DNA from 4 places in the Paenibacillus yonginensis genome. Region 1 is predicted to be linked to each of the others. Evidence: a T-box and tRNA genes for the amino acid it is inferred to sense, from the RefSeq annotation. Region 1 holds a T-box; the other regions hold tRNA genes.
The links. The T-box of region 1 lies ahead of AWM70_RS10835 (arginine--tRNA ligase). A T-box ahead of a tRNA ligase gene usually reads a tRNA of that ligase, here a tRNA-Arg.
Positions count from the first base shown of each region.

Region 2: it has a tRNA-Arg gene. The T-box ahead of AWM70_RS10835 (arginine--tRNA ligase) is inferred to sense a tRNA for this amino acid. The anticodon was not compared.
Region 3: it has a tRNA-Arg gene. The T-box ahead of AWM70_RS10835 (arginine--tRNA ligase) is inferred to sense a tRNA for this amino acid. The anticodon was not compared.
Region 4: it has a tRNA-Arg gene. The T-box ahead of AWM70_RS10835 (arginine--tRNA ligase) is inferred to sense a tRNA for this amino acid. The anticodon was not compared.

Region 1 covers NZ_CP014167.1:2,354,583-2,358,748, forward strand. The annotation lists gene AWM70_RS10835 (arginine--tRNA ligase) at 113-2,095, opposite strand; T-box leader at 2,146-2,395, opposite strand; gene AWM70_RS10840 (DUF3892 domain-containing protein) at 2,540-2,776, opposite strand; gene AWM70_RS10845 (GNAT family N-acetyltransferase) at 2,858-3,301, opposite strand; gene AWM70_RS10850 (hypothetical protein) at 3,445-3,702, opposite strand; tRNA gene AWM70_RS10860 (tRNA-Val) at 4,047-4,118, opposite strand.
Region 2 covers NZ_CP014167.1:3,022,262-3,026,427, forward strand. The annotation lists gene tig (trigger factor) at 1-212, opposite strand, end outside; gene AWM70_RS13700 (hypothetical protein) at 426-1,274, opposite strand; tRNA gene AWM70_RS13705 (tRNA-Arg) at 1,504-1,577, shown strand; gene AWM70_RS13710 (hypothetical protein) at 1,917-3,023, shown strand; gene AWM70_RS13715 (thioredoxin family protein) at 3,156-3,737, shown strand; gene AWM70_RS13720 (glutathione peroxidase) at 3,769-4,166, shown strand, end outside.
Region 3 covers NZ_CP014167.1:3,989,129-3,993,294, forward strand. The annotation lists gene gap (type I glyceraldehyde-3-phosphate dehydrogenase) at 1-206, opposite strand, end outside; gene AWM70_RS18105 (sugar-binding transcriptional regulator) at 299-1,324, opposite strand; tRNA gene AWM70_RS18110 (tRNA-Arg) at 1,606-1,680, shown strand; gene clpP (ATP-dependent Clp endopeptidase proteolytic subunit ClpP) at 1,969-2,565, shown strand; gene AWM70_RS18120 (PdaC/SigV domain-containing protein) at 2,755-3,852, opposite strand; gene AWM70_RS18125 (SGNH/GDSL hydrolase family protein) at 4,166-4,166, opposite strand, start outside.
Region 4 covers NZ_CP014167.1:3,049,378-3,053,543, forward strand. The annotation lists gene AWM70_RS13820 (efflux RND transporter periplasmic adaptor subunit) at 1-45, opposite strand, end outside; gene AWM70_RS13825 (phosphatase PAP2 family protein) at 292-960, opposite strand; gene AWM70_RS13830 (hypothetical protein) at 1,378-1,878, shown strand; tRNA gene AWM70_RS13835 (tRNA-Arg) at 2,180-2,253, opposite strand; gene AWM70_RS13840 (hypothetical protein) at 2,465-2,815, opposite strand; gene asnB (asparagine synthase (glutamine-hydrolyzing)) at 2,974-4,166, shown strand, end outside.

The DNA.
Region 1 (4,166 bases):
CACCCGAGTCTGGCCCCACCATCCGGGAAAACTACCTTTAATAGGGAGCTAGAAAGCTTACAGACCAGGAGAAGTATGCAGGCTGCAGAACATTCAAACCGCCGATTTGCAGCTACATCCGCTCTGGTGCGGGAAGCCCCAAGCTGTCCAGCACCTCCTTCAGCACGCTATTGAAGCAGCTGGTCAGCCACAAACGGAATTCCTTCGTTCCCGAAGCCGCTTTGATAATCGGACATGCGCCGTAAAAATTGTTGAACAGCGAACACAGCTCATAGCCGTACCCGCAGATCATATGAGGCGCCAGACTACTGCAGGCCGTCTGCAGCACATCGGGCCATGCGGCAATCTGCCGTAGCAGGGCATGCTCGGCCGGCTCCAGGGAATCAGGCCAATTCATCGGAGCAGCGGGCTGAAAGGACGGTCCATGTCCGCAAGCATCTCCCTGAATCGAATCCGGCCTTGCCCCTGTCTTTGCTGCGCGGCTCTGCTCCGCTCCTTTATTCAGCACGCTGAGCGAACGTGAATAAGTGTACAGCAGGTACACGCCGGTGTTGCCGGAAATTTCGGTGGCCTGCTGCAGATCAAACACGACTTCCGTCTGCAAATTAAAGCGGAGCAGATAATAACGGATAGCTGCCGCCGCTATCACACGGCTGGGCAGTCCGTCCTGATCCGGACGGCTGTCAGCGATCACCTGCTCCATCCGGTCCAGCAAGGCGGAAATTTTCATGCCGATCCCCTGTCTGCCGGACATCGCATAAGAGGATTTACCGTCCGTGACGTCCATCCCCAGCTCCAACGCGGCATTTCGGCTGAGCGACACGACGCCGTAGCTGACATGAAGCAGGTTGGCGGCCTGCTCTTCATACCCCATCAGCTCCAGCGACTGGCGGACCATCGCCTGCGGGTATTCCTGCCTGCGGTCAATCACGTTGATGACCTTGTCAGCATGACCGAAGACGCCGTCCGTGCCTTGTCTGGCTGTTGACCAGACTCCCTCCGCAAAAGGCGTATACCGGAACTGCCTGCCCAGCAGCCCGAACTTCCATAAATGGTAAGCGATATCTTTGGCTGTATAGGTCAAAATTCCGTTAGAACGTACAAGCACCTTATCTTGGTTATGATCGGATTCCGGATCCGGAACGGTTTCTCCTTCCGCTTCGGAAACCTCCTCCTGCTGTTTCACTCCTGCTTCGCTTGGCTGCGCCTGAGGCTTCAGCACCCAGCAGCCGGCCAGCTTGCCTGATGTCTCCCGGACAAAATTCGGTGTCTGCTGAAGACGCTGGAAAGCGGCGTCCCAGAAGCCCTCGCGAACAATGCTGCTCTCCCAGACCAGCAGGTCATAGCCGATGCCAAACTCCCGCATCTCCTCCAGATGTTCCCGCACAATCTGGGAGGCTGTAATGAACCCGAGCCAGGCCAGATTCCCGGTTCCCTGCTCAAGGCCATGCAGCACTTTGGTGCGCTCTGCAGTCAGCTCCGGGCTGTCCTCCCCTTGCTTGTGCAAGCCTGAATACACATCCCAGCAAAAGTCGCCAAATCTCTTATAATCGCCGCTTGCCGGGGTATGCAGCAGGCCGACCACTGTATCCGCAAGCTGATTCCCGAGATCATCGATATAATTGTGCACCTCGACTTCGGCCCCGCTTTTTCTAAGCATTCTGACCAGCGTGTCCCCGATGCAGGAGTTGCGCAGGTGGCCGATATGCGCGGATTTGTTGGGGTTAATAGAGGTGTGCTCAACGACGATTTTCAGGGGAGACGGCGGATTGGCCGGCTGCCCCCGCTTTGCCCATTGCCCCCAGTTCACGAACAAATTGATAAAACCCGGAGCCGCGACCTCCACTTTGGCGATCAGCCCTTCGGCTCGGGTCGACAGCTCATCGCCAATTTGCTCCGCGATCAACATCGGCGGACGTCTCAAGAGCTTTGCCAGCTGCATCGCAATATTGGTAGAGAAGTCGCCGTGCTCAAGCTTGGACGGCTGTTCGATCTGCACTTTCCAGAAATGTTCCTCCCGGCCTTCCTCGCCGTGGGCATGAAGCACCTTTTCTACCCCTGACTCCACGAATTGCTGTACCCATGTGTTTAACATAACAAATCCCCTTTCCGTTTGATTAAAAACGCAAAAATCCCCGTCTCTTGTTAAGAGACGAGGACAGGGACTCGCGGTGCCACTCTTGTTGCCTGAACCGGACAGCATGACAAGGGAACCCCCTTCAGGCCGGTCAGGCCGCTTGAACAAATAACGGTTTGCGCCGGGGCAGCCTACATGATGCGCTTTCGGCAGCCCGTCTCCCGGGTCCGCTTCGCCAAATCCCTCTGTACCGGCTTCCACCCTCCCGGCTCGCTAAAACATGGGTAATTCGGTTACTCTCCCGTTCCATGACTTTTTGAAATATTTCAGATCATTATAAGGAGAAGCGAGGTAAAAAGCAAGCTTAAATTTCCAATTATAAAAGGCATTTCCGCGTTCTGCGAAAATGCCTCTTTCTTTTTGAGAGGAACAAAGTCAAAGTCGTTGCAAATTCCGCAAGATTTAGAAACCCGGCAGCGCATCCAGATTGTTGGTCGGATCACCGTCGGCGTCCCCGCGGATATAAAACTCGCCATCCCGGCCTTTAAAGGTGTTCACACCGGCAATAGCGCCTGCCTGTACCTCTCGAAGCGCCTCTTCATAATTCAGCACGCGGCCGCTGGACGTTTTGAAAGCCGTCAGATCGCCGTCTCCGTTCTTCTGAACCGCAATAAAGGTCTCTCTTGTAGGCAATGCCATCATCCTCTCTCCTTGATGTGGAATTTCCTTATAGGAAGGATGACCTTATTCTGTCCTCGGGCTGGCAGTTTATGCGGAGAGTTACAGCTTTTTCTCCATCCGGTGATGCAGAATGCCAGCATCGTCAAACGGCTCCTTGCTGATGATGGCATAACCCAGCTTCTCATAGAAAGGCACAGCATGAAGCTGCCCGTCAAGCACCGCCTTCTCGAAGCCCAGCTCGCGGGCCAGCTCCTCAAGGCCAATCATCAGCACTTTGCCGATGCCTTTGGAGCGGAAAGCTTTGCGAACGGCAACCCGCTGAATTTTGGCAGCATTATCTTTATAATAAGTGATCCGGCCTGTCGCCGCATATTGTCCGTCCTGTTCAATCAGCAGATGATGGGCGTCGCCGGCGATATGATCAAATTCATCGATCTCCAGGGAAACCGGTACCTTTTGTTCTTCTACAAAAACTTCTTGTCGAATGTCCAGGCAGTTCTGCAGCTGGTCTTCGGACTTAACGGGAATAATAACAGCAGCCATGATGACAACAAGCCTCCTAAAAAATAGTTCTTCCCAAGCAAAATCAGCACTATGCCGACCCGTAATAAGGTACGCCACGCGCTTCAGCTTAAGTCGAATTATTATACATAAAAACGTATACTTTGTACACCGGTCTGTCCGGTTTAAGGAAGCTTTAACTGATCCGCACCATAGACATCTTCATGCACCGACTGATGGTAGACATCTTCAATGACGGGCAGATCAGCGTTCTCCCCATCGTCCTGCAAATCATATTCCGTCTGTCTGAGCAGCGTTTCCTGATTGGGAACCATCGGCTCGCAGCCCGTTAATGGCAGACTAAGAAGCACCAAGCCGAGCAGCAGCCTGCAGGCAAGCCGTCCCGGTTCAAAGGCTCCAGAGTTTATCTTCTTCAGGTTCATAACTCTCCCTCCGTTTCTGGTATTTTCAGTGTTTGCTGGAGGGAGAGGGTTTATACACGGTAAATGCGGCATTGACATACGGTTATTACGGTTAAGCTAACCGGGGATGGAAATAGAATGTCATCCCTTTCGGGGGGCTGTGGACTCCAGTGGTTTGTCCATGAAAGTCCCGACTACCTGGTCATCTGCGGAGCCCAAGCTGGCTTGGATAAACGAATGAACAAAAGGCAGCTTCCTAACGAGACTGTTCCATTTTCGGACAAGCTGCGAGGGCGCGGTCCGGGGAAGGAGGTTAAAGACAACAAAAACCCTTGAAGCCTGTCGCTTCAAGGGTTTCCTTCAAATAGGACGGATGGGGATCGAACCCATGACCCCTACCCTGTCAAGGTAGTGCTCTCCCGCTGAGCTACCGTCCTTCAGTGAGATTTATAATATCACATCAATCTCACACCTGGCAAGACAAT
Region 2 (4,166 bases), 670 kb from region 1:
AAAATGTCGATGGCGTCTTGGTAGAGGCTCTCCACACCGTAGCGTGCTTCGAAAATCGGCCGAGGCACTTTGCCTTTACGGAAACCAGGCACGTTTGCTTTCTTTACTACTTTGTTAAAAGCTTTATCCAGCGCCGCCGCTACGCGTTCCGCTTCGACTTCAACCTCAAGAACGCCGAGGTTCTTCTCTATTTTTTCCCAAGTTGCTTTCATTTTATGCTTTCCCCTCCAAAAATTGTTCACATATTGACAATGAAAAACGAAGTGATGTTATCCGTTTTCAGTCTTGCCCTATCGAATTTCACGTTTAGAATAACCACTATAGTATAATCAAGAATAGTTGATTTTACAAGTGGGCTAAATCATGACGCGATCTGTCAATCTTTTCCGAAATAAAAGATGGGTGTCTCCATTCGCTTTGTTCGCTTAAAAAATCGCTCCGGCTGCGGCAAATTGCTTCATCGCCTTATGGGCTTGTTCAAACCGCAAACGCATCGAATCCGTAATGCCGTACGCCGCTCTCAGCTCCTCATCCGCCTTGCCGTCTCCGCCCTGCAGGCTTTCCGTTACGGTTTGGTGCAGTGCAGCCGCCCAGATGTCCAGCGACGCCTCTTCCTCCCGAATAACGGAGTCATAATCGGCCGTTCCGTACACGCCCATAATAAACTGGTACCAGAACTCCTGGGCAAAATAAAACATGGCCGGATCGTGCACCTGCGCTTCTTGTCCAACCCGGTCCAGCACATCCTGTACCGCCGGAGGGAACTCCTCCGGGGTTAAGGGCACGGCGTCGATCTCAATCGTCGTCAGCGCGCCGCCTCTCCAAAGACGGACCACGCCGCTTGTCTCACGCCGCCGCAGGGTCTGCAACACCCGGAACTGGAGCATCGGATGCCGTTCTTCACGTTCCAGCCATTTGATCAGCGCTTCGTCGATTTCCGGCGCCTGGATAAAAGCCAGCTGCTCCAGGGCCAGAAAAGTATGCTCGGACAAGGGTTTCTCCGTCACGGTCTGCAGCAGTTTGAGCGCATACCCGCGGTCTTCCGCAAATTTCATTTCCGCGTGCCTGCGCGCAAAATCCGCTTCCTCGGCTTCATCCGCCGGCTCCATGACCGGAACGCCCTGGCCTTTCCCTGCCGCAGCTGCCGGGAAAGCCTCCTGCAGCCATTTCAGCAGCGCTTCCCATTCCTCGTAATGACGGTCATCCTGGACCTGGCACTGCAGCAAAAAGCGAAGCAGATCCGCTGCTTCCGCGTAACGCTCCGTTTCCAGCATCCGGGTAAGTTCGACCTGGTAATAATCGAGCGTCTTGGGGAATAGAACTAGATTATCTCGCCCGCTCTGTCGATTCTCGTTAATAAAAGTTCACATCCTTCCACCGCGTCTTCAATGATTTGTAGATTATAACACACGCACCGTCATATTAAAAAGTTATATCCATCAAAAAATCCTTGCTAACCCGCCAAATGTATGGTATATTCTCTTTTGCACGCTTTTATTGTTTGTCCCAGTAGCTCAGCTGGATAGAGCAACGGCCTTCTAAGCCGTCGGTCAGGGGTTCGAATCCCTTCTGGGACGTTCAAGCAAGCTCTCCTTCGGGAGAGCTTTTTTGCGTCTCGGGATGAGAACCCCTTTAGGGGTTCGTCGCAGCGAAGGCACCGTGTGAGGGAGCCTGTGCGAAGTCGCGAGCAATGCGAGCGTACCCCGACTGGGACGCTGAGCGGCTCTCCTTCGGGAGAGCTTTTTTGCGTCGCGCCCCTAGTACTCTCTTTTTATAGCATAACGTTCATAGGCCTCTCATATATTTCGAATAATAGGCTACGCCCATAGAGGTTCGAGATTCTGGTTCTCGCCACCTGCCAACCAGCCTTATGCCGGACAGGCCTTCCTATTTTCCAATTAAGGAGGAGTTATAAATTGAGAACAACCGGAATTCGTTTCACCAAGCTGGCAATCGCGGCCATTTCGGGGATGATCCTGCTGGCAGGCTGCGGCATCAAACGCCCGTCTGCGGACGAGCTTCCAAACGAAATCCAGTCCCGCACAGGTGCGCTGCCCCTGTCCAAGACGTCTTCTTCCTTGCAGAGCGTTAATAGAATTGAAGACGTCGACGGAAGTCTTGGCCTCACCTTTCCCCAAGGCTGGGTTCGGGACGACAACCTGAACAAAGCCGCCGTACTCGGCGTATCAGACCGCTCCAAGGAGAAATACTGCCTGATTGTACGGATGCCTTCCAATCTTCTTAAAGACGCCACTTTGGACAGCATGCGAAGAAAACTTCTGGCCGATACCAAAGTAGCGCTTCAGAACTACCGCTTCGTCGAAAACGGAGATATCACGATTGACGGACTTCCGGCCAAAACCGTCGAGTTCTACGGGACAGCCCGCAGCGTCAACGTCAGGTATCTGGCTGCGGTACTGGAGAAAGACGGAACCTTCTATCAGATCATTACGTGGTCGACTTCCGATTTGTTTGCCGGGTACAAAGATGAATTCAAGAAGGTTATCCAGTCCTTCCAGATCATGAAACCCAACACCAAAACATCGGTCCTGCCCGTACTGGGATCCGCCGCCTCCGATATTTCCCTGGTCACCAGTTCGGACCATCATGCCAGCATTACGATTCCGGAAGGCTGGAGCAAGGATAGCGGCCTGGCTTCAGGAGCCGACATTCAGGCCTCTCATCCTTCTACCGAAGATTATATTGTGGTCCTCAGGGAAGACCGCTCCGGTTTCTCGCCAAACACAACGATCAACGACTACTCCAAGCTGGTGAGCAGCAACATGAAAGAAGCGATTCAAAACGCCAAGCAAGAGATCCCTGAGCAGATTACGATCGGCGGACTGACGGCCCTCCAATATGTCATCACCGGAGAGGTCGACAAAGTCAAAATCAGTTATCTGGTTACGATCATAGCCTCCAAAGACCATTTCACCCAAGTGCTGATGTGGACCCGGTCCGATCTGTTTGAAGCAAAAAAACAAAATTACCTTTACATCGTCAACACCTTCCGGGAATTGTAAGCTCATTCTATTCGAAAGGATGGATGGCATTGAAGAATGGAAGCATGTAGAATAAGAGGAAGTATTTCTTCTATATAAAATCTTTTAAAAATATTGCAGCTTTTCCCGCTGCCCGAGGAGGCCGTGTCATTCATGAGCTTTACTTTGCAGATTGGCGAATCCGCCCCGGATTTTAATCTGAAAGGAACTGACGGAAATCATTACACGCTGGAAAGCTTTGAAGCCTCGAGATTTCTGGTCGTCTTCTTCACCTGCAACCATTGCCCGTTTGTCCTTGGCTCCGATGAAGTCACCCGTCAGACTGCGGATAAATTCACGAAGGACGGGGTAACTTTTATTGGAATCAACGCCAACAGCGAGCAAACCAACCCGCAGGATTCCTTCGATTATATGGTAGCAAGAATGGAAGATAACCGGTTCCCCTGGATCTATTTGCGCGATGAAACGCAGGAAACGGCCAAGGCTTACGGCGCTTTGCGGACACCTCATTTCTTTGTGCTGGACGAGAAACGGAAGCTCGTCTATACGGGACGCGGCATCGACAACCCACGAAATCCGGAGAAAATGACCGTCAACGATCTGGAGCGGGCCCTTTCGGAGCTCGTTGCCGGACAAGCCGTCAGCGTTCCCTTAACCAATCCGATTGGCTGCAATGTGAAATGGAACGGTCAGGATGCGCATTGGATGCCGGCGGAAGCCTGTGACCTGGTTTAGTTTGTTCATATAAAGATAAGGAGGAATTAACATGTCCGATCTGTACAGCATTCAAGTAAAAACCATTGATGGTGAAGCTACCACTCTTCAACCCTACGCAGGACAAGTCCTGCTGATCGTCAACACAGCCAGCGCCTGCGGATTAACGCCTCAATACAAAGGTTTGCAGTCGCTGTACGACACCTATAAAGATAAAGGGTTCACGGTTCTCGGCTTCCCCTGCAATCAATTTGCCGGACAAGAGCCTGGGACCGAAGCTGAAATCAAACAATTTTGCGAGCTGAACTATCAGGTCAGCTTCCCGATGTTCGCCAAAGTGGAAGTGAACGGCGACAACACTCATCCGCTGTACAAATATTTGAAAGAGAACGCCCCTCAGGAAGAGCCTGCGGGCGATATTGAATGGAATTTCGCCAAATTCCTTGTTGA
Region 3 (4,166 bases), 1.6 Mb from region 1:
CCGTTTACTTTGAAGAAACCTTCGTGAACTTCAACGTCACCGTTGAATTTGCCTTGAGTTGTATCATATTTAAGAAGGTGTGCCAGCATTTTTGCGTCAGTCAAGTCGTTGATTGCTACTACTTCGATACCTTCTACTTCTTGAATACGACGGAATGCCAAGCGACCAATACGTCCAAAACCGTTAATGCCTACTTTTACACTCATTGATAGATCCTCCCAAAGAAAATATATTTTTTATATTTAGTCAGGCCTGATGACCTGAGTAAAACAACGTTAATTCGTACCGTTTCTGCGTTCTACAGCGACTTGACAATTTCTTCGGCTGCCGCCTCGTCCGTGATCAGGATATCCTCCTGGCCAAACTTCAGAACAGCATGAATGGCCTGCGCTTTGCTGCGCCCGCCCGCAATACCGATGATCGTCTCCGTAGATTTGATGTCCTCAAGCCTCAGACCCAAGGTCAACATCTTGTGAACTACGGCGCCCTGCTCGTTAAAATAATAACCGAAGGATTCGGCAATGGCTCCGTCTCTTGCGAGCTCTTGCACCATCTCAGCATCCAGCTTGCGTCTGCGCGCCATCTCCATGGCGTCTCCAATGCCGTGCACCACGATCCGCGCCTTGCGGATCAGGCTTACGATCTCTTGAATGTTGTGATCATGAACAAGGGATTCATAAGCTTCCCTGCCCAGCAAATCAGGCACATGCAGCAGCCGGTATTCGGCGCCGACACGTTTGGCCATGCCGGAAGCGATCGTGTTGGCCTGAATCTCCAGGCTTTCACCCAAACCTCCGCGAGCCGGTACAAACCAGCTTCCTTTAATAGGTGCCGATGGGGGGGTGAGCTGCTCGGCCATAACGGCCAGCGTTGAACCGCCGGTTACGGCGACTACGTCATTTTCCCCGATTACTTCAAGCAAAGCTCTTGCTCCTGCGCGTCCCAGTTCGCGTTTGGCCGTTGCGGCCGCTTCGCAGTCGCCTGGAACCACAACCACCTTGCGCAGCCCATAGGTATCGCGGATCTTCTTCTCCATTTCGGACAGCCCCAGCAGTTCTTTCACGAACGGCTTCATCTGCTCCAGCAGCTGGCGGCCAGCTTCACTGATTCTCATGCCCACATTCTCGATTTCAATAAGACCTTGAGCTTTAAGGAGATCGGTTTCCGCGCGCAATACGCGTTCCGTCATATTCAGGGAGAGCGCCAGTGTGCGCCTTCCGATGACTTCTTCAAGCATGATCTGGTTCAGGATCAGATATCTCTTCTTGAGAACGTCCATGAGATCAGGCAGAAGCTGCTTTTGGATCTCCAACAAATCTCGCAATGTCTTCACTCCTGCGGCTTCGACTATCTCTCTCCATTCCTCTGGTCTTAAAATGTCCCGGGTTAACGTTTTAAGTCCCACTGATATTCTAACCAATTTCTGCTCCTGTTGCAAGTGTATCGTCCGTAGAATGAGCAAGTTTTCCATGCGTTATTCGCAATCCCGCGATCCTGCAGAAAATGTGACTCAACTTTGCTTTTATGGGCTTGCTTTTTAATTTGGATGCGGCTATAATGAATTCTGTTGACTTTATTTGAGGTCAAATGGATTTTTTTCTTTATGCGCCCGTGGTCCAATGGATATGACGTAGGCCTCCGGAGCCTGAGATCGAGGTTCGATTCCTCGCGGGCGCGCCATCTTATTTTTAACCTTTAACAGCGTCCTATATATGTTTAACCATTAGTCCGAGGATTCGGGCTTTTTTTGATCGGTTAGTTTGACTTTCTTTGACTTTCTGTTTGAAATTGTTTATGATGTGGTTATTAACAGTGTCTGACTCTGGGGGCGGGGTTTAAAGTACGGGGTTTTGGTCAATCCTGTAATCGCCGGACCCAATCGGGTTCAACCTGTTAAGGCCTGCTGCGGCTTCTGATTGCCGGGCACTGAGCATATGACTTAACATTATTATTTAGGAGGGTTTTATCGTGAGTTATATTCCTATGGTCGTCGAACAAAGTAACCGCGGAGAGCGTGCTTACGACATTTATTCCAGATTGCTCAAAGACCGGATCATTTTCCTTGGCTCCCAAGTGAACGACGTTGTGGCCAACTCCATTATCGCGCAAATGCTGTTCCTGGATGCCGAAGAGCCTGGCAAGGACATTCACCTCTACATTAACAGCCCTGGCGGTTCCATTACGGCAGGCATGGCGATTTATGATACGATGCAGTTCATCAAATCCGACGTCTCCACGATCTGCGTGGGCATGGCCGCTTCCATGGGCGCGTTCCTGCTGAACGCCGGCGCGAAAGGCAAACGCTACGCGCTGCCAAACAGCGAAGTCATGATTCACCAGCCGCTGGGCGGAGCCGAAGGTCAAGCAACGGATATCGAAATCCGCGCTCGCCGCATCCTGAAAATGCGCGACAGCCTGAACAAAATCCTGGCGGAACGCACGGGTCAACCTTTGGAACGCATCGAAAAAGACACCGACCGCGACTACTTCATGACCGCGGCGGAAGCCAAAGAATACGGCTTGATCGACAAAGTGATCGAGAAAGTGAACTCGGAAGGCGTATAAACAGCTGCCTGAACAGATCGAGATTCACAGAGAAGAACTCACAGACTTCAATTCTGTGAGTTCTTTTTCTTTTTGGGAAAGGACATACCCCTTTGTCCAAACAAGAGAATGTCCGTCCCTCCAAACAACAAAGCAGATACTCCCCGGGGAAGTATCTGCTTTGTTGTTTTAGACCCAGTCTGTTTACGATTACTGCTCTTCAAACGGACTTGCTCCATTAGGAAGCAGCGCAGAGAAAGGAATATAATATTCCGGGAAGCCCGCTGCATAAGGCAGGTATTCATACAGCTGGAAGAATACGACGATGCCATCATCCTTCAGATAGAAGTCCGGTTTGTCTCCCGCCGTAGTGAACCCGCCAAAATAACCTGGATCTTTCTTCAGCTTGGCCGCTACTGTCTTGTCTACGACCTTCAAATAATCCGGATTGGCTTTCAGCAGATTGGCAAGCTCGATCTGTTTGCCGTCGCTCAGCCGGATTGTAATTCCTTCGAGACCGCTCATGCCGTGCGCTCCGCCTGTGTAATCATAATTCAGCATGCGGAAGCTGATATAGCCGTTGCGATTATACGTAACCAGATAATTCATGTCGAATTCATTTTTCGCGCCCTGAGGGCCAGGTCCCAAATCCTTGGAGCGCTTCAGCGAATCCTGCAAATAAGCGTCCGCCCAGTCCTTAAACCGCTTGTTGATCTGCTGCTGAACCTCCGCATTTGTCAAGCCGCTGATTACCGGATATTCGATTTGAATATTCGTTACTTTATCCGATTGCGACAAGGTTTGGACCGTTACTTTCATGTTGTTCAGCTGAAGCGGAACCAGATTGACCGTCTTGGTGGCGTTGTCCCATCCGGCCCGGTAACCCAGGCTGTCCGTCAGCAAATGTACAGACACATAATTGTAGCCCTGCTTATTGACCCATTCGTATCCCGTGTACGATTTGGCTCCGTTGATCACGGTCTGAACAGTGCCGTAACCGCTGGGTACCAGCTTGACTGAAATATTGCCTCGTGTGATCTGGTAGGTTTTTGTCTTGGGCTCATAAGAGACCTTCAGTCCCAACCCGTCGCGGATCGCCGCCAGCGGCACCAAGCTGCCTTCTTGTCCGGCCAAAGCCTTCCGGGCCAGCTGTTTTCCATTTAGTTTCAGATTAAAAGCTGCTGGTGCTTGTACAGCCGGGGCTGCCTTTGAGGAGGCCGCTGCCGCAAACTCGGCGGAGCCGGCTCCTGCTCCAAACAGCAGAGCAGCTGCCAGCAGGGCTCCCGTCCATTTTTGGTTTCTGTTCATGTTTGTCATCCCTTTCCTGCCTAGCTTTCTGGGGTTGTCATTTGTTTCCTTGTTTCCTTGTTTCCTTATCTATCTTTCTTTATCTTACTTTGTTCATTACCATTCTTTACCCGTTTTATTATAGCCTCTCTCTTGTATCCAGTATTAAAGTTCAGGTAACAATCCAGAGACAATCCTGCCATTTCCTCCTCTCCCCCAAAAATAGTAAAACCGCATTCCATCAGGAATGCGGTCCGAAGTCTATGACATTTTTTTATATCAGGTTTCGATCTGTAACCATCCCGCCCAAGCCTCCGGCCTTACCACAGGCTCGC
Region 4 (4,166 bases), 690 kb from region 1:
CACCACAACAGCAACCCCTGTCCAAATCCATACCTTTTTTTTCATCGGCGCCCCTCATCTCTCCCTATACAGAAATGTATGTATTGTGTTCCTTTATTCTATAAAGCGGAAATTAATGGTTCCTGAAATGAAACTGAAGGTTTGCTGAATGTTTAACTTGCAGGAGATGTAGAGACGCATAAAAAAAGACGGAGCAGGCCTCTGGCCTCTGCTTCGTCTGGTAATGCCTTGTGGTGCCTTGGCACCTCTATTTAGTTCGATTTTTGGCTGTTTTCGGACGACAATTTTGCCTCATGCCTCCATCTGCCGGCGGCGTAAGGCCGCCTGCTCGGCATGACGGGCCGGAAGCTTGAAGAGAATCAAACGATAAAACTCAACCAGGGCAAAAGCCGAGAGGGCATCCAAGATGACATGCTGCTTCATAAACAGGGTCGAACAAATAATGGTGATCGACATTCCCCCGATCAGGAGCCTGTTCATCAGGCCGCGCGCAGGACTGGTAAACATCATCCGCAGAACCATATAACTTGAAAAACAATGAATACTCGGAAAACAGTTAAACGGCTGATCCCGGTCGTAAATAAAAGTGACCAGGCGGGAAAAAACGTCGCTCCCGCTCACAACCGGCCGGGGAACCGTCGTCTGGAACACGCTGTAAATCGCGTAGCAGGTCAGCGCGCAAACTGTATAAAGCACGATAGACTGGTAGTAGGCCTTTCTATCCCTGAAAAAGAAATAGACCAGACAAGCATAAATGTAAAAAATCCAGATCCCGTAGGGTACCGAAAAATATTTGATAAACGGTGTCGCACGGTCAAAATCAGTAACCAGAGAATACACATGTTTTGTGGGATGATCCACAAAATGATACAAATATCCCAGCAGCGGAAAAACAAGCATTAGAGCCAGCGGCAGCCAGCGCTGCTGCTCTTTCAAACGAAGTGATGCCCATTTAATCATTTACAATCAAAACCTTCCCTACAGGATCGGGCAGCATGGGCCCGTGACATTACTGACTTATTTTACTGCTCCATCCGCAGGGCGGCAACTTCTAAAGATTTGAAAACAGATATTGTATTTGGTTAAAAGGCAGGAATCAATTGCACTGAAGTAGCTTACGCATGAATAATTTCAAAGAAAAATCAAGAATGCAAAAAGTAAGTGTCTTTTACTTTACAGGAGCTTACTATTTCTTTAGGTATGTATGTTATTATATTCTTACTTTTACTTTGTTTTTATAAGGTAATTTAAATAATATGGAAATTAATTACTTTTTTAACTTATATGATAATATTAAAAAAAGATATTAACAATAATGTGTTGACAATCTATTTTATGTTAATATCTAAATACTACTAATTAGAAAAGGAAATTCATATGAAGAAAAAGGGTGCTTTGTTCGCAATTTTATCTTTAGCATTGGCTACCTCCGTTGCATCAGCAGCATCATCTAATCAAGAAAAGACTTCTGTCCCTGTATCCAGTCCAGTAGTAAGTCAATCATCAAATAATAGTATTAACAGTACAGATGGTTTGTTTAGCCCTTTTATTGTTGATAAAAGCTTCGACATGCTTGCAAATGGAGCGGCTACTGTTCAAAATCCTTTTACAATAAACCCTGGATATGGCCATATTAAATTTCTTATTAAGAATTACAGCAGTGCTTCGGTTAATGTAACACTAACTCATACAGACAGTGGACTAGTCTACTTTTCTAAAACCATTCCTGCCAGTAGTTCTCTGGAATGGTATAACTTCAAAGATGGCTACCCTCAAGGGATGCGCAGTGGTAACTATATCCTGCAATGGAGTGGTGGCGGAACAAATGTAAACGGAGAAGTGTTTGGAAAATTAGCTTCAAGCACTACAGACTTTTAATTACGAGCTGTACTACAAATTAAGCAGAGCGCTAAGAGGTCTATTCTCTTTAGCTCTCTGCTTATTTACGTCTACAGTAACCTTTTAAGTAATTTATGGGCAAGTAAATGCCGCCCACCTTTAGATTTGGTAAACCTGGAGTCAGTATGAAATCTCAGGTTCAATCCTGCTTCCAGGTCTATTTATCCTGCTCGCTTGCGACTTCGCCCAGTCCCTATTACATAGTGCCCTCGCTTCGACGAACCCCCAGGGGTTCTCATCCCGAGACGAAAAAAGCTCTCCCGAAGGAGAGCTTGCTAGACGTCCCAGAAGGGATTCGAACCCCTGACCGACGGCTTAGAAGGCCGTTGCTCTATCCAGCTGAGCTACTGGGACATATGTAAGGACAACGTATATTATTATACCGGAATCTGGATTTATTTCAAGTGTTTTTGATGATAAGCCCGTGAGGCAGCAGCCGCCAAACGCGGTGCTGCGCACGGGAACGGTGACAATCTCCACAAGTCATATTTCTGCGGCAGGCTTCGTTCAGAGTACAGCTACGATAAATTTTAGAGGTACTCCTTCATTTACAGGCTCTCCTTCCTTAGAGGTTCTCCTGCAGCTTGGCGGCAATTTGCTTCATCCCGAACAACGTATCTTTAAACTGCATACGATGAAACTCAGAGGTTTGCGTTGCCGATGACAAACTTGCGCCGAATTCCTCTTCGGAAATTTCTTCGTACGAGTTATGCAGATTGTTGTTGTACCAGTCGATTTCCGGATCGATGTCGGTACTGTACATGTGGACGATGTCGTAAGCCCCCTGAGGTGTCTTGGCTACATAAACGAGCAGGTCATGCTCGCCCGCTTTGCCGGAGCTGACCTCAATTTCCGCACAGCGCTGGCCGTTATAATCGGTCATCCGGCGGAACTCTGCGTTGGTGATTTTGTACATGCTGTCTTCCCCTTTCCTGGTTTCAATTGCAAACGCATCCTCATGTAGTTTCCATAAAGGACAGACATTTTATGCCCTTGTTCGGCATAATGTGTTATTACTTTGGGCGACATCACTACGCACCAGGGAGTGGCTGAAAGAGAGGATGAACATTAATCATGTGTGGAATTACAGGATTTATTGAATGGGGCCGGGACCTGACGCAGGATTCCGAGCTTCTGGTGAATATGACCGAAACCCTGTTCAGACGGGGACCCGACGGCCATGGAACTTGGATTTCCAATCCCTGCGCCTTTGGACACCGCCGCCTGAGTGTTATGGACCCTGAGAACGGCGCCCAGCCGATGACTTTCCAGGATGAGGACTCTGTGTTCACAATCGTATACAACGGGGAGATCTATAACGCACTCGAATTAAAAAGCGAACTCCAGCAAAGAGGCCATCATTTCCGTACCACCTGCGATACTGAAGTTCTCCTTCACTCCTATGCCGAATGGGGTCCGGGCTGCGTGGACCGGCTCAACGGCATTTTTGCGTTTGCGGTGTGGGACAGCGTGAAGCAGCATGTTTTTTTCGCAAGAGACCGTCTAGGGGTTAAACCCTTGTTCTACAGTGAACAGGACGGACTGCTGGTCTTCGGCTCGGAGCCGAAAGCGATTCTTAAACACCCGGGAGTCGAAGCGTCTGTGGACGCGGAAGGACTGGCCGAAATTTTTGCGATTGGACCGGCTCGTACACCTGGCCATGGCGTCTACAAAGAGCTAAAAGAGCTGCGCCCGGGGCATGCGATGATTTACAGCCAGTCCGGGCTGCGGATTTATCCTTATTGGCAGCTCCAAAGCGTGGCTCATGGGGACAATGTCGAGCAGACGGCCGAGAAACTCCGCGCCCTGTTGACGGATACGGTTGAGCGTCAATTGATCTCCGATGTGCCCCTGTGCACGCTGCTGTCCGGCGGACTGGATTCCAGCGCCCTTACCGCGCTGGCCGTCAACTACTACAAACAAACCGGCCAAGGTCAGGTCCACACCTTCTCCGTAGACTATGTGGGCAACGACAAACATTTTAAAGAGCATGTTTTCCAGCCGGGAGCGGACGGACCGTGGATTAAACGGATGGTCGACGAGCTGCAAACCGAACATCATTATGTGCTGATTGACACCGATTCACTGGTCGAAGCGCTGGATGATGCCACAAGAACCCGGGATATGCCGGGGATGGTCGATGTGGATTCTTCACTGCTGCTGTTCTGTCATGAAATTAAAAAAGAAGCCACCGTCGCCCTATCCGGCGAAGCGGCGGATGAAATCTTCGGCGGCTACCCTTGGTTCCACCGTCCAGAATTACGCGA